Linked DNA regions of Flavivirga eckloniae. The protein of the gene in region 2 interacts with the protein of the main gene of each other region in a pairwise test. Links are inferred from orthologs where the notes say so. Each region holds a gene or a part of one and is shown on either strand. Other genes may lie near its edges. The genes, in order: C1H87_RS14350 and C1H87_RS19990.

Region 1 (7,769 bases), 1.4 Mb from region 2 along the record:
TGCGTTCTAGAATCGTGTTTATTTCTTTAAACTTTGGAGTAAGCTCAATTAAATAACCATTACTGTTTGTCGTTAGTTGTTTTTTGCAATGAGAGCACGTGTATTCTTTAATATGATATGTAACTTTTTTAGTTACCTGATAATCATGGCCAAAGAAGCTGCAATACATTTTTGGGATAAATGTAGGTTTGTTAGTAGGTTTAATCATGGTATTGAATTTAAGAGCAATAAATCTAAAATAAAAAATCCAATAAAACGATAAAATGCTACATATTTTCGATGAAATGCATTATACTTTGTAAAGAATCGCTTTCGTTTTCAATGAAACTCATGTGGCCATCAGGGAATTCCACTAACTTTACATCACTATTTTTTGCTTGCGAAATTAAGGCATCGTAATCTAGTACCGGATCTCTTTTACTAACGATAAGCATTTTTTTAAAAGGTGTAAAATGAAGAAGTACTTCTCTATCTTCCCTAATTTTCATGCCTTCAAGAGCTGCTACAATACCCTGTAATGGTGTTTTTAAGGCTTCCTTTTTTAACAGCTTAATCTTTTCCGAAAAAATGGTTCTGTTCTTTGGCCTGAATAAGTTAGAAATACCCATTCTAATAAACGCTTTATGGTTTTGTTTAACAGCTACAATAGCTCGGTCTCTATTTTTTTTCTTTTCGGGAGAATCTGCACTTGCAGTAGAATTCATAAGGCATAAACCTTTTAATGCATCCGGATTCTTTTCAGCGAAAGCTAGGGATACATAACCACCCATTGAGTGTCCGATAAATGTAGATCGTCGAATTTTTAAATGTTTTAAAACGGCTTCAACCATTTCTGCCATGAGTTCCATAGTATGGATATAACCTAAACAATCGGTTTTTCCATGACCAAGAAGGTCGATGCAGATCACCCTATTTTTTTTTGATAATGTTGGAATAAAAGCATCCCACATTGTCGAGTTTTCTAAAAAACCATGAAGCAAGACAATGGCGTTCCCTTTTCCTTTGTCGGTATAAAAAATGTTTATTCCTTTGTGCTCTAAAATCATTTTTGTTAAATCTTATACAAAGATAATTTTGTGAAGTGAAAATAACTAAAAAGGCTGTATCAAAAGTAAATACAATGACATGTTGCTTGTCGAAATATTTTCAACTTGCTGATAATCAATATCGGTTTAGACAAGCTCAACCAGACAAAATAAATTACATTGATTTTAAGGTAACTCTTTAGTTTTTTACTTTTTTAATAGCAGAAAAAGCTTTGTCTACATACACATCTTCAACTAAAATAGTAAACTCATTCGTTGTTGAAATAACTTCGTAAAGTACGACGCCCTCCCAAGCTAAACGCTTAAAAAAATGATAGTATAGACCAGCAATTTTGGAATTGTCCTGAGGTAGGTTTATACTAATAGCCGATAAACCATCTTGAATAGCCAAGAAAGTTTCTTTTTCTAATTGTTCGATAATAAAATCTTTCAGGCTGCTGGAAATTATAATATTACTTTCGTGAATCCCTCTGGTAAACGTGTAGAATAGTTTCGATTCTTGATTTATTCTTTCCAGAATTTTGGCATGATTGTCAATTATTGTATCAGAATTTTTAACAGTAAAATCCGTTAAATTGGAGCGGACAGTAATGTCGCCTAAATTCTGAATAACCCGTTTCATTTTTATGGAGTTGGTTAAGGTTGTAGGTGGATTGTATCTTCTTAAAGCCATCATAATGGCACCAGGTTTTACTTCCTTTTTAAGCATTTTGCTAATAGGTTCTGTTAACTCAATGGCCAAAGCGCTAAAGTTTATAATGTTTCTAGATAATGCCTCCTCTAAATAAGGTTGCGTTATTAAAATATCCTCAACACAGTTAGATACAGTTTTCATGTGCTTGCATTTATTGTTTTAGTTTTTGAACCTCTACTTTTTCATCGAGTTCGATTTTTTAAAAACAAATTATTTTGTTCTTCAATAACAGTAAATCGAGATCGATAAGTACGAGTTTGCAACATCTGTTTTGGTAATACCTTTATTATTAGGTAATTGTTGCTAGATACATTATGTTAATTATTTAACAATATGTGCAAAAATAATCTTTTTTTTAAATAAATATAGGTATTGAGCAAATGAGTTTTAGTTTTACAATTAAAATAATTGCTTAGGAAAGTATGAAAGTATTGAAGTTTGGTGGAACATCTGTAGGTTCCGTAGAAAATATAAACAACGTTAAAAATATTATTAACGATGGCGATAAGAAGGTTGTTGTACTATCTGCAATGTCTGGTACTACAAACCAATTAGTGGCTATTTCTAGCGATATTGCAAACAAAGCACCAAACGAAGCTATTGATAAAATTAATAAGTTACATGAAGCTTATACAGTAACGATAGACAAGCTTTTAACAAATAAAGACCTAAACAAGGATGTTAAGGACTATGTTTACAGTATTTTCAATTTTTTAGTAGCCTGTACTTATCAAGAGTTTTCTATTGATTTAGAAAATAATATTGTAGCCCAAGGGGAGTTAATTTCTACGTACATGTTTAACAGTTATTTAAAGCAGGAAGGGCTAAGTTCTACGTTGTTACCAGCTTTAAGTTTTATGCGTATTGATGCAGACAAAGAGCCAGATGTGGCATATATAAAGCAACAGTTTGAGGTTGCTATAAACGATGCCGAACCTTCTGATATATACATTACTCAAGGGTTTATTTGTTTAGACGATACCGATAAAATTTCAAATTTACAACGTGGTGGTAGCGATTATACGGCAACACTTATTGGGGCTGCTATTAAAGCGGAGGAAGTGCAAATTTGGACCGATATTGATGGAATGCACAATAACGATCCTAGATACGTTGAAAACACCAAACCTATATCGAACCTGTCGTTTGACGAAGCTGCAGAGTTAGCTTATTTTGGGGCCAAGATATTGCACCCACAAACCGTTACCCCAGTTAGAGCAGATAACATTCCTGTACGTTTAAAAAATACGATGAATCCCGGTGCGCATGGAACACTAATTTCAAATATAACCTCAGAAAATGGTATTAAGGCCATTGCTGCCAAGGATAATATTACGGCTATAAAGATTAAATCTGCAAGAATGTTGCAGGCGCATGGTTTCTTAAAAAAAGTATTCGAAATTTTCGAAACGCATACAACATCTATCGATATGATTACAACATCGGAGGTAGCGGTTTCTTTAACCATTGATGACGATAGGAACTTGGATAAGATTATTGAAGAGTTAGAAAAAATTGCCACAATAGAAGTTGATACAAATCAGAGTATTATCTGTTTGGTAGGACATTCTGTTGTTGATCATGAAGACACTTACAAGTTGTTTCAAATATTACAAGATGTAAATATTAGAATGATTTCTTATGGTGGAAGTAGAAATAATATCTCTCTGTTAGTTGATACAGAAAACAAAATTAATTCGCTGCGTAAACTAAACGATTATTTATTTGAATTAGTCACTCTGTAAATTTACAATATTTAGTATTGTTAGCAGCCAAAAGGGTCGTTTTTAAACGACCCTTTCTTCTTTTTTTAAGAGTTCCGAAAAGTGTGTTATTGGTTTGTACTGGGTTTTTCGGATACGCTCAAGATAAACTAAAGTCAAAGTAAGCGAACCAGTTTACCAACAGGGAATCTTAGTTAAAATTTAAAGAGATTCCTCATTTTCATTCGGAATGACACTTTTTAAACCGCTTGCTCTCTTAAGAGTTCATAATGCTCTCAATTTCATCGGCTTCAATAGGAATGTTTCTCATTAAATTGAATGGCTCCCCTTGCTCTTGAATAACCACATCGTCTTCTAATCGTATGCCAAAACCTTCATCCGGAATATAAATTCCAGGCTCTACGGTAAATACCATGTTGGCTTGCATAGGTTCTGTTAATATGCCATAATCATGTGTGTCTAGGCCTAAATGGTGGCTGGTTCCATGCATAAGATATTTTTTATAAGCCGGCCATTCTGGGTTTTCGTTTTGCACATCGGCTTTGTCCAAAAGTCCTAAGCCTAAAAGTTCACTAGTCATTATCTTGCCAACCTCTACATGATATTTACCCCAATCGGTTCCAGGAGTAAGCATTTTTGTAGCCTCATTTTTCACTCTGTTTACTGCATTATAAACCTCTTTCTGTCTGGGAGTGAATTTTCCCGAAACGGGTACGCTACGAGTCATGTCGCTTGAATAATTACCATATTCTGCACCAACATCCATTAGTATTAATTCACCTGCTTTACACTGCTGATTGTTTTCTATATAATGCAGTACATTCGCATTATTTCCAGATGCAACAATAGGTGTGTAAGCAAATTTCTTAGAGCGGTTTCTCAAGAATTCGTGCATAAACTCTGCTTCAATTTCATATTCCCAAACATCGGGTTTAACAAAATTTAAAATACGTCTAAATCCTTTTTCAGTAATATCACAAGCTTTTTGAATGAGGTCAATTTCAATAGGATCCTTTACAGAACGTAACCTTTGTAAAATAGGATTACTTTTTGCAACTGCATGCGCAGGGTATCTGTCTTTTAACCATTTGGTAAAACGATCTTCTCGGGTTTCTGTTTCTACATTGGCTCTGTAATGTTCGTTAGTGTTAATATAAACAGTGTCGCATTGTGTCATAATTTCAAACATGACCTTTTCCATGTCCTGCAACCAGTAAACTGTTTTAATGCCACTCGTCTCAAAAGCTTTTTCTTTCGTTAGTTTTTCGCCTTCCCAAATAGCAATATGTTCGTTTGTTTCTTTTAAAAACAGAATCTCACGATGTTTCTCTTTTGGACAATCTGGGAATAAAACGAGAATACTTTCTTCTTGATCTACGCCACTTAGATAAAAAATATCTCTATGTTGCTCAAAAGGCAAGGTGCTATCTGCGCTTACAGGGTAGATATCGTTCGAATTAAAAACAGCTAAACTTTTAGGTTTCATTTGACTGGAAAAGTCTTTTCTGTTTTTTATGAAGAGCTCATTATTTATAGGGTGATATTTCATGTTAAGGATATATTAAGTTTTATAATTATAGCAAAACTAAATAAATCTTAAATAATAATTTATTATATTTGATAATCCCCTAGTTTTTTTAATATTAAGATAAACCGGAGTTAAATTTATTTTACCCGGAATCTATTATATTGCGTTTTCGATATCCAAATCAATTTTAAAGACATTAAAATCTAACCAGATGAAAAAAAATACTTTAATAACTGTATTAATCTTATTAATAACTATTACACACATACATGCGCAGATATTATTGAAAGAAGCTTCATTGGAAAAGCAAATTCAAAACTCAGATTTAGTTGTTGAAGGTCAGGTAATTTCAAAGCAATCATTTTGGGATTCAGGTCATAAAAATATCTATACGGTAAATACAATTGAAGTTTTTAAAGTATTTAAGGGAAACCCCGTTGCAACAATTGAAATAGTCACTGCAGGAGGCACAGTTGGGTTATCTGCTGAAATAGTAACACCTAGTTTGAAGTTAAGAAATAGTGATGTTGGAATGTTCATGCTATATAACAATAATGTAGCGTTAAATCTTAGTGCTAAATCCTCAAAAAAACAATTTAAGGTATACGGTTCGTTACAAGGTTTTTACAAATATTACTTAAATCATGATGTTGCTATAAACCCGTTTAATAAAAAGCAAGGCATAGCAAAAACTTTTTATAATGAGATTAAGAATTATACAAAAAAGGACTATATAGAAGTATCAAAATTGAACTTAACAAAGCAAGGAACTAATTCTGATCAACAAAAAGTTTCCTTACCTCCAAGTTCAGTTACTTTTACACCAACAACAGTGACTGCAGGAACAAAAACTGTATTAACGATTAACGGATCTGGTTTTGGTTCTGTAAAAGGAAAGGTTGGTTTTAGTAATGCTGATTCTGGAGGTTTTGATCAAGGGGTTCCTGATTATGTCAATGCTTTAGATACTCAGGTTTTAACTTGGAGTGATACTCAAATTACTGTGGAAGTGCCATCTGAAGCAGGTACAGGTAAAATAGAGGTGACGGATGATCTTGGAGCGTCTGCAGAATCTAGCTCGGATTTAACAGTTACCTATGCTGAAACAAATGTGCCTAGTGATGCTGTTAATTCTGGTGTTTTCGTTGCTTATCCAACGCAACATGTAAATGATAATAATGGTGGTTATACTTGGCGAATGTTTACTGATTTTGATGCTAATACTGGTGCAAAGGCTTCTTTTTTACGAGCATTAGAAACTTGGAGATGTGAAACAGGAGTAAATTGGGTTATTGGAGCTAATACTACTGTTGATGCAATAGCAAGTGATGGAGTAAATGTTGTTAGGTTTGATAATGGAGCAGAATTAGGAACTGATGTTTTAGGAAGATGTACATCTCGTTATAGTGGTTGTTTTGCAGCAGGGAATACAACGCTTAACTGGTATGTTTCAGAATTAGATATTGTATTTGATGACGCTACTAACTGGAATTTCGATACAGACCTTCCTGAAATTTCTGAATTCGATTTCGAAAGTGTTGCTTTACATGAACTAGGACATGGTCATCAATTAGCACATGTTATTGATACGAATAATGATGTTATGCATTATGCTTTGTCAAATGCCGAAGATCAAAGAGAGTTAAGTGCAAATAATATTATATCGGCCGGCAATGTACAAAGTAGGAGTACTGGGTCTGCAGTTTGTGGAGAAGGTGTTATGACAGCTTATGCAGGAAGTTGCGGTTTAAGTGTAGACGAAGAAGAATTAGAAGCAGCTATTACTCTATATCCAAACCCGGCAAGTCGCCAGTTTTTTATAAGGAATGCTTCATTTATAAATTTAGAAAAAGCAGTTATTTACGATATAAGCGGAAGACATATTTCTGAATATGATATTTCTGATACTTCAAAAGCTAAAACGATTAATGTAACAGGAGTTTCCGGAGGGATTTATTTTGTAAATATTTACTCCGATAGAGCTATGATTACCAAAAAATTAGTCTTGGATTAATTGAAAAGTAATACTTCATGTTTGTATGTCAGGTTGCGTACTTCGGCTTTAGTCTATGATTAGGGTAGACGGAGTCCCTAAGGTGATAAATAAATGTTATTGTGTTTAGCCTTGATAAGGTAGTCTTTGAAACACATATTATTTTAACAAAACTATAGGATGTTGAAATAGCCGAAATTTGGTTGATTTTAATTAATTTGAAAAATTAAAGTTAATCAACCATGAAATATAAAGCACTTCACTTCCTTTTAGCCATTTCTTTTTTTCAAATATTTGCACAGCAGGATGCCACATCGTCAAAAATAATTGAAGAAGCACTAATCCAAAAAGAGCAACTAACAAAAACATCATTGGTAAAAAATGTTGCTTTTAAAAATGTTGGACCGTCAGTTATGAGTGGTCGTGTTGCAGATTTAGCTGTTAATCCAGACAATCCAATAGAATTTTATGTAGGATATGCGTCCGGCGGTGTTTGGTATACTAACAATAACGGAGCAACATTTAGCCCGATATTGGACACCTCCAATACTCAAAACGTGGGTGACATAGCTGTCGATTGGAAAAGTAAGACCATTTGGGTAGGCACTGGAGAGAATAATTCATCGCGATCCAATTATGCTGGTATTGGAATTTTAAAATCTACAGATCACGGTAAGACCTGGCATAACATGGGACTTAAAGATTCACACCACATAGGCAGAATTTTAGTCAATCCAAATAATCCAGATGAAGTTGTCGTAGGAGTTACAGGGCACTTATATTC
Region 2 (7,681 bases):
TTGTTTTCTCCAAAAGGAGACAAATTATATTTCACCTCGGAACGCCCTTTAAATAAAACAGACTCATCGGGAAAAACCAATATTTGGTATGTTGAGAAACAAAACTCTACTTGGAGCGAGCCAAAATATCTTGATTTAGGAATGCAAGGTGCATATTACAGCTCAATAACAAAAAAAGGAGATATTTACTTTAACATTTGGGACACAGGTGATATGTATAGAGCCGTTAACACCGAGGGCAACTATAAAGCGGAAAAACTTTCGAATACATTAAACAGTAAAAATGGAGAGGGAGATCCTTTTGTTTCACCTAAGGAGGATTATATTATATTCCGAGGTTATAACAATAGTCTTGGACAGGGAGATTTGTACATAAGTTATAAAATTGGAGAAGATTGGACAAAACCTGAGAATTTAGGCGAACCTATAAATTCAGAAGCTCACGAAATGTGCCCATATGTGACTTTAGACGGGAAGTTTTTTATTTTTTCTAGTAACCGTATTAACAGTGAATATCCATCTCAAGCAAACGAGAACTTAGAGAAAATTAGAAAAAAGCATCAAACTTCAGACAACGGTGAATTAAACATTTATTACATTTCCGCAGATTTTATCGATGAGAAAAGAAAGAAATATGAATAAGGCTGCACCTAAAATTGTGTATAAGTAACAGCGGTTTAGGTTATAAAACGAAAGTATAAATATAAACCAAAGGTCAGTGCAAAACCGAAAGGTTTTTGAGTAGAACACCGCTACTCATACACGATACCGTTAAATGAAACATTCCGTTTCAACCAATTTTACTTAAAAGAAATCTCCTTCAAAATCTCCTATACAAGCTTCCAATATTCTTGAGCGTATTCATACGATTTATGCTCACCCGAAAGTTATTGGTATAATCTGTATTCTAAATATAATTCTCCTACTTAGTTTTGTGAAAAATTTCGTCTACCTTCGTTTAACAACTCATAAAGCTCACTTGTGCTGAACTCGTTTCAGTATTGAAAAGGAACTTTATCTTTGCATTACCCAACATTTGAAAAAAATTGAACGTTAGAACAAAATACATACTTCTGATTTTAGGAATTTCAGCATTTGGATTGTCTATTTATAACAAGTACAATGCTTATAATGAGACAAGCTTTAATCCTGGCGAATTGGAATACGCTAAAGTATTTTTTGGAATTGGAATTTTATGCGTTGGACTATACTATTTCAATAAAAATTGGCGGAATTTAATGACCAAAATAATGATTGGAGCATTTGGAATTTGTTTAGTTCTAAATCTATACTTAATTGCTCAAATCTACGAAAGTGAACAAATCCAAAACCGACTTTCTGAATATCACGAATTGGATTGCGAAAAAATAACAAACCGATTTAAAGCTGATTTAAAAAATAAGGAGATTAAGTATTTTTCTGGTGGACTTGTTGGTTCAGGAAATTTATCGAAAAATGTTAAGAAATACGGAATAGAAAACTTCGAACTTGGTTGTCAGGTTTATGACAATCTAGAATGCTATAATAATCTTGTAAGAAATTATCTGAAAGACGAAAAGAATATTAATATTAACGAACTGTATGAATAATAAAAAAAACGTTGGGTAACACCGTATACAATTTATTGTTAGTCTAGATTACTTACAAAAGAAAATACTTACAGGTTTTCTATTCGGTTTGTATTTCTAAATTAGGTGCTTAAACACGCAACTAATCTTATACAAACACGTTAAACGAAACATTCCGTTTCAACTAATTTTACTTAACAGGAACCTCCTTCAAAAATCGCCAATACAAACTTCCAATATTTTTGAGTATATTCATATGGTTTATGCTCACTCGAAAGTTCTGGGTATAATCCTGTATTCTAAATATAATTCTCCTATTTGATTTTGTAAAAAATTTCGTATATATTAGTTTAACAAAAGATAAAGTTCATTGAAACGGAACCTTATCTTTGCATTGCCAGTAATTTAAACGACAAAAATTATAACACAATTAAAGCAATAAATAACATGAAAAAGAATCAATTTATTTTTACAGCTTTTTATCAGGGTAAAGACTTTGAAGGAGAACGTGAAGGTAACTGTGCTTCAATTGCCATTATTAAAGCAGCAATGTACACTTATGGTGAAGAAGCTATTAGTTATACCTCTAATGACGGTATTTATGAAGTAACCTTAAAAAATAGCGCCCAAATTTCGTTCACTAATAATGAACTGGCACTTGTAAAAAAAGATGCGAGTTTTATTCTTGGAGACTATGAAGAAGATGGTGCTTCAATAGAACTTTATAATAAGTATAGAGAGTTTGCACATATATGTTATGCTTCAATGTGTAAAATGATTGCGAAAGAAGGAGATTATAATTCTAGATTAGGAAGAACGATTTATCCAGAAGATTTTGAACTAGCTTTGGAGACCCTAAACGATGGCACCCATACACCTAGTGTCTATGAACTTTTAGGGTTAGAAAATCATGTTACACCTTCTTTTGGCGGGAAATTCAGAAAAAGAGCTAAAGAAGATATTGGTATGATTCTTTGGACTAAAAGCCATGCTATGTTTGCAGCAAAAGGATATTTAGATTTATATGGAAATAAAATAAAAGTAAGAGGAAGGCTTATGAGAGCAATTCCATATAAATTCCTTTTAGGAGGTTTTAAATTGAAAGTATAAATATAAACCAAAGGTCAGTGCAAAACCGAAAGGTTTTTGAGTAGAACACCGCTACTACTCATACACGAGACCGTTAAACAAAATATTCCGTTTCAACCAACCTTATTTAACAGGAATCTCCTTCAATATCTCCAATACAAATTTCCAATATTTTTGAGCTGATGAAATTTGAGCGCGCTCGTCTGGTGAGTGTGCTCCTTTAATATTAGGACCAAAACTTATCATATCCATTTCTGGATAATTAGTGCCAAGAATACCACATTCCAAACCAGCATGACAAGCCGCCACATGAGGTTTTTCGCCATTTAAATCTTCGTAAAGTTTTGTCATCACCTTTAAAATGGCCGAGTCCATATTTGGTGTCCATCCCGGGTAATCTCCCGAAAGTTCCACTTCACAACCCGTTAACTCGAAAGTAGCTCGAAGTGTATTCGCTAAGTCCATTTTAGAACTCTCTACCGACGAACGTGTTAAACACATTATTTTAATAGCACCGTCTTTTATTATAACACGTGCTATATTATTGGAGGTTTCCACCAAATCTGGAATATCCGCACTCATACGATACACACCATTAATTGCTGCATATATTGCTCTTGTCACCCCTTCTTGCACACCCAGGTCCATAATAAGCTTTGGTGTATCTACTTTAGAAATACTAATTTCTAAATCTGGCTCCATGGTTTTAAGTTCCTTTTTAATGGTGTTGGAAACCAGAGCCATTTCTAATAAAAAAGCATCTTCATGTACAGCATCAATAGCAACAACGGTCTTACTTTCCCTTGGAATCGCATTACGTAAACCACCACCGTTTATTTCAGAGATTCTTAGTCCGTAGTTTTCAAAACCATCAAACAGCACACGGTTCATTATTTTATTGGCATTGCCTAAACCTTCGTGAATTTGCATTCCCGAATGTCCACCCTGTAAACCTTTAACTTCAATACTATACCCAATTTTAAATTCTGGAGTTTCTTCTTCGTTGTAACTTCTAGTTGCTGTAATGTCCACACCACCGGCACAGCCTACACCTATTTCATCGTCTTCTTCGGTATCTAAATTTAAAAGAATACCTCCTGTGAGCAAACCACCTTTTAAGCCCATAGCTCCAGTCATCCCAGTTTCTTCATCAATAGTAAATAAAGCTTCAATAGCTGGGTGCTCAATATCAGTACTTTCCAATATAGCCATAATAGTAGCAACACCTAAGCCATTATCTGCTCCAAGGGTTGTACCTTTTGCACGTACCCAATCACCATCTATAAACATATCGATGCCTTGAGTATCGAAATCGAACTCGGTATCGCTGTTTTTCTGGTGCACCATATCTAAATGCGACTGCATAACTACGGTCGTTCTATTTTCCATACCCGGTGTTGCTGGCTTCTTTATAATAACATTTCCAACTTCATCCTCAATGGTTTCCAGACCCAGATTTTTACCAAATTCTTTCATGAATGCGATAATACGGGCCTCTTTTTTAGAACCGCGAGGTATAACATTAATATCTGCAAATTTATTCCAAAGTTGTTGGGGTTGAAGTTGTCTTATCTCTGTACTCATAGTATTATTTATAAAGTTGTGCAAAGGTAGCAAAATTGCTCTGACATTGGCAGCTACTCCTGATTGAAACGGCATCCTTTTTAAAATAAAAGCAAAACCGTTAGTATTTTTTTAGCAGATTGCCACATCTTGCCCTAAAGTTGCTTTGGTAGTTATAGATATTTTAAAAAGATATAGTGTAAAGCAGGAACAGACCTTTATAAAAAAACAACTACCAATGGGTACTAATTTTTACTATTTTTGGTATATGTTGAAAAAGAAAAAGACCTTACTGGCGTTATCGCTAATTCCACAATATTTATTGATTACATGGCTATCTTACTACCCTGAGTTCACAGAACGTTTTTACAGCAATGGAATGTATCCTTTTATTTCGAAAATGTTTAGATATATGCTGGGTTGGATGCCTTTTTCGTTTGGCGATTTAATCTATACGCTTTCTGCTATTTATATTATTCGATGGTTTTATAAAAATAGAAAAAGACTAAGAAAGGACACCAAACAATGGTTTATTGATGTGCTGTCTGCTATCGCAGTAATGTACTTTGCTTTTCATTTGTTTTGGGGTTTTAATTACTACCGTCTGCCATTACATAAAAGTTTGGGTATTGCGAATGATTATACTACAGAACAATTGGTTGCTGTTACTGAAAAGTTACTTGAAAAATCGAATGCACTTCATTTAAAAATTACTAAAAATGATACGATTAAAGCTGATTTACCTTTTAGAAAAAGTGAAGTACTAAGTATGGCTCCTGCGGGTTATGAAAATTTAAAACAGATTTTTCCGCATTTGGAATACAACCCGAAGAGCATAAAAAAATCCTTATACAGTTATCCCTTGACTTATATGGGTTTTAGTGGTTATTTAAATCCGTTTACCAACGAAGCTCAGGTTGACGGATTAATTCCTATTTATAAGTTTCCAACCACAGCATCTCATGAAATAGCGCACCAATTGGGCTATGCTGCCGAAAATGAAGCTAACTTTATTGGATGCATGGCTGCTATAAATCATGATGATATCTATTTTAGATATACAGGGTATACTTTTGGGCTGCGTTTTTGCTTAAATGAAATCTTTAGACGAGATCCATGTTTATACGAAGACATGGTAGTAGATGTTAACAAGGGTATTTTGAAAAACTACGTAGAGGTTCGTAAGTTTTGGGAAGCTCATGAAAACCCCGCCGAGCCTTTATTTAAATTGTTTTATAGTAACTTTTTAAAAGCCAACAATCAAAATAAAGGCTTGGAGAGTTATAGCTATGTCGTAGCTTTATTGGTTAATTATTTTGAAACCAAAAGCTTATAAGGTTACTCTATAAGCGTTGCATTTTCTGGAACTTTAAAAAGATCGTCGCTTGGTTTTTCGGTTGAAAGCTTAATGTTTGTAAACTTTACGCCCTCGTCGTGAGGTGTAGTTGGCAAGTTGTTTTCGTATTTATACCAAGTTAACGTTTCCGGTAATAACAGCCCCTCAACAGTTTGCCAATTACTATACTTTATAAATTTAAATGTTTTACTCTTTTCTTTTGAAAAGAATGTAACGGTATAACTCAACCAGGTCATTTTATAAGTTTCGGGATCGTAGTACAACACATATTCATCGTCTGGAGACTCCCCTACACCACTTTCATACGCAATTTTAATACCTGGGTATGTTTTACCTTCAAACTCTAATGGCTTGGCTTCGTTATAAATAATCCCATCATCTGCCAAAATAAAAGGCATCGCATAAAAGTAGAACATTAAATTATAGTAAAACCTGGCATTATAACCTTTATAAGTTGTAGTGTCTTTAGAATGTAACCAAACATCTTTTCCGTTAAAACCAAGAGTGTGCTTTGGCATTTCAATAAGGGATCTTCTATCCTTTAAGTCGGTTGTGGTAATTTCGTCTCCACTCGATTTAGGCATTGTAAACACCAGAGATTGCATCTTATTCCACGCATCTATACCGCCATGGGCATTAAATACTTTTGATATATTTTCCGGATAAACACTAGTTGTTACATCTAATTGTTCTTCGGAATAGTTAACGGTTTCCTTAGTATTCTTTTTACAGGAAACTAACAAAACTAAGCTTGCTACTAGAAATAAATTTTTCATTTTATATTATTTTGAATTAAGTCGGGCGCGAAGATAGTACATTACAATAAAAGAAGGTCTTATTTTTATGTGTCATTCAGAAGCCCTGCCTGCTGCAGCTACGGTGTACCCACATCTTTTTAATCAAGCCACGAATGACACAAATTTACACGAATAAAACCTCAATATGATGGATGGATCTCCATACTATTCATAATCACGAATCAGACTTTCAGTCTGTTTAACAAATCCAAACCCGATTTAATTCTATTGTATTTCTGTATATTTATTTACAAATAAGCAAACTCTAATTACTTATTTGTAAACAATCTATATTTAGAACCATTTGTGATAATTCGTGAAATTAGTGTCTATCTGTGTAAAACTATTATTTAATATGCAGCCATATTTGTGAATACTCCGTAGCCGCCGCAGGCAGGTTCTAGTTTATCTTGGAACGTAGCCGAAAGGCTCAGCATAAGCCACTCTGAATGAAAATAGCCCAGTTTTTAAGGGTGTTTTTATGTTTACCTATTTTATAACTAATTTTTGGGTAACTTCATTTTTCCCATCACCAATCTTTAAAAAATACATACCACTTTCTAAAGAAGCAACATTTATGTGTATGGCATTATTTTGTAAAGTATCGTTGGTGTTTAATATCAGCTTTCCTTGAATGTTGTAAACATTTACATGTACTTCATTAGTAGCAATTTTATTAAACTTTAGTTCAACCATTTCTGTTGCAGGATTAGGTGAGATTGAAAAATCAGCCTTATTAAACCTTTTACTGCTAAGAGTTGTAGTAAACTCTGTGTTGAATGTATTGGTTACAACAGCTGGATTAAAATCAAAGTAAATTTCTGCTGTATTTGGAATAATATCACCAATACTGTAGCCTGCCAAAGGTTTTATTTTGTAATATACGTAACCATGACTATTGGGCTCGTCCATATCTTCACTTGGCAAATGAATATTATCAAATTTCCAGTTTAGTTGATTATCTGTTCTTGTAAAAACATGATAATGGCTTGCGGTTAGCATTTGAATGGTAGACTTATCTAATTTAGCATTTAATATATTATTAATAGATACATTTATAGCATCTGCAGTTCCAACATTTTGAAATCTGACCCTATAATACAAATAATCATCATTACTAAAATCACTGTAAAGAATATCTGGACCATGAGACTCTGTAATATCGTTTGGATCGTATGAACCTACTACTGTTTGAGTCGATCTAGAATAATTGTTATTCAAATTATAGTCTGTTCCTAAATATACAGCCTCGCTAACCAAAACTGTTCCTAATGGTACAGAGATTGGTGTTTTTATATTTATAGAGA

What was found.
Region 1: the proteins of C1H87_RS19990 (region 2) and C1H87_RS14350 interact in binary tests that used the Escherichia coli proteins (3 or more experiments, as listed by UniProt). The link is inferred for Flavivirga eckloniae from one-to-one orthologs.

The regions. Positions count from the first base shown.
Region 1 is NZ_CP025791.1:3,469,516-3,477,284, forward strand. The notes cover bases 2,868-5,762. They hold C1H87_RS14350 (aminopeptidase P family protein), read right to left. Parts: upstream 5,014-5,762; coding sequence 3,721-5,013; downstream 2,868-3,720. Other genes in these bases: C1H87_RS14345 (aspartate kinase), read left to right, coding at 2,868-3,485; C1H87_RS14355 (T9SS type A sorting domain-containing protein), read left to right, coding at 5,204-5,762. Outside these bases: C1H87_RS14330 (LIM domain-containing protein), read right to left, coding at 1-208; C1H87_RS14335 (alpha/beta fold hydrolase), read right to left, coding at 267-1,046; C1H87_RS14340 (hypothetical protein), read right to left, coding at 1,225-1,881; more of C1H87_RS14345, read left to right, coding at 2,163-2,867; more of C1H87_RS14355, read left to right, coding at 5,763-7,006; C1H87_RS14360 (WD40/YVTN/BNR-like repeat-containing protein), read left to right, coding at 7,228-7,769.
Region 2 is NZ_CP025791.1:4,870,664-4,878,344, reverse strand. Bases 2,012-4,818 are described here. They hold C1H87_RS19990 (aminoacyl-histidine dipeptidase), read right to left. Parts: upstream 4,242-4,818; coding sequence 2,781-4,241; downstream 2,012-2,780. Other genes in these bases: C1H87_RS19985 (DUF3810 domain-containing protein), read left to right, coding at 4,459-4,818; C1H87_RS19995 (hypothetical protein), read left to right, coding at 2,016-2,678. In the rest of the region: C1H87_RS20005 (PD40 domain-containing protein), read left to right, coding at 1-642; C1H87_RS20000 (hypothetical protein), read left to right, coding at 1,047-1,589; more of C1H87_RS19985, read left to right, coding at 4,819-5,556; C1H87_RS19980 (DUF6503 family protein), read right to left, coding at 5,559-6,353; C1H87_RS19975 (T9SS type A sorting domain-containing protein), read right to left, coding at 6,864-7,681. UniProt on the Escherichia coli protein: Dipeptidase with broad substrate specificity. Requires dipeptide substrates with an unblocked N-terminus and the amino group in the alpha or beta position.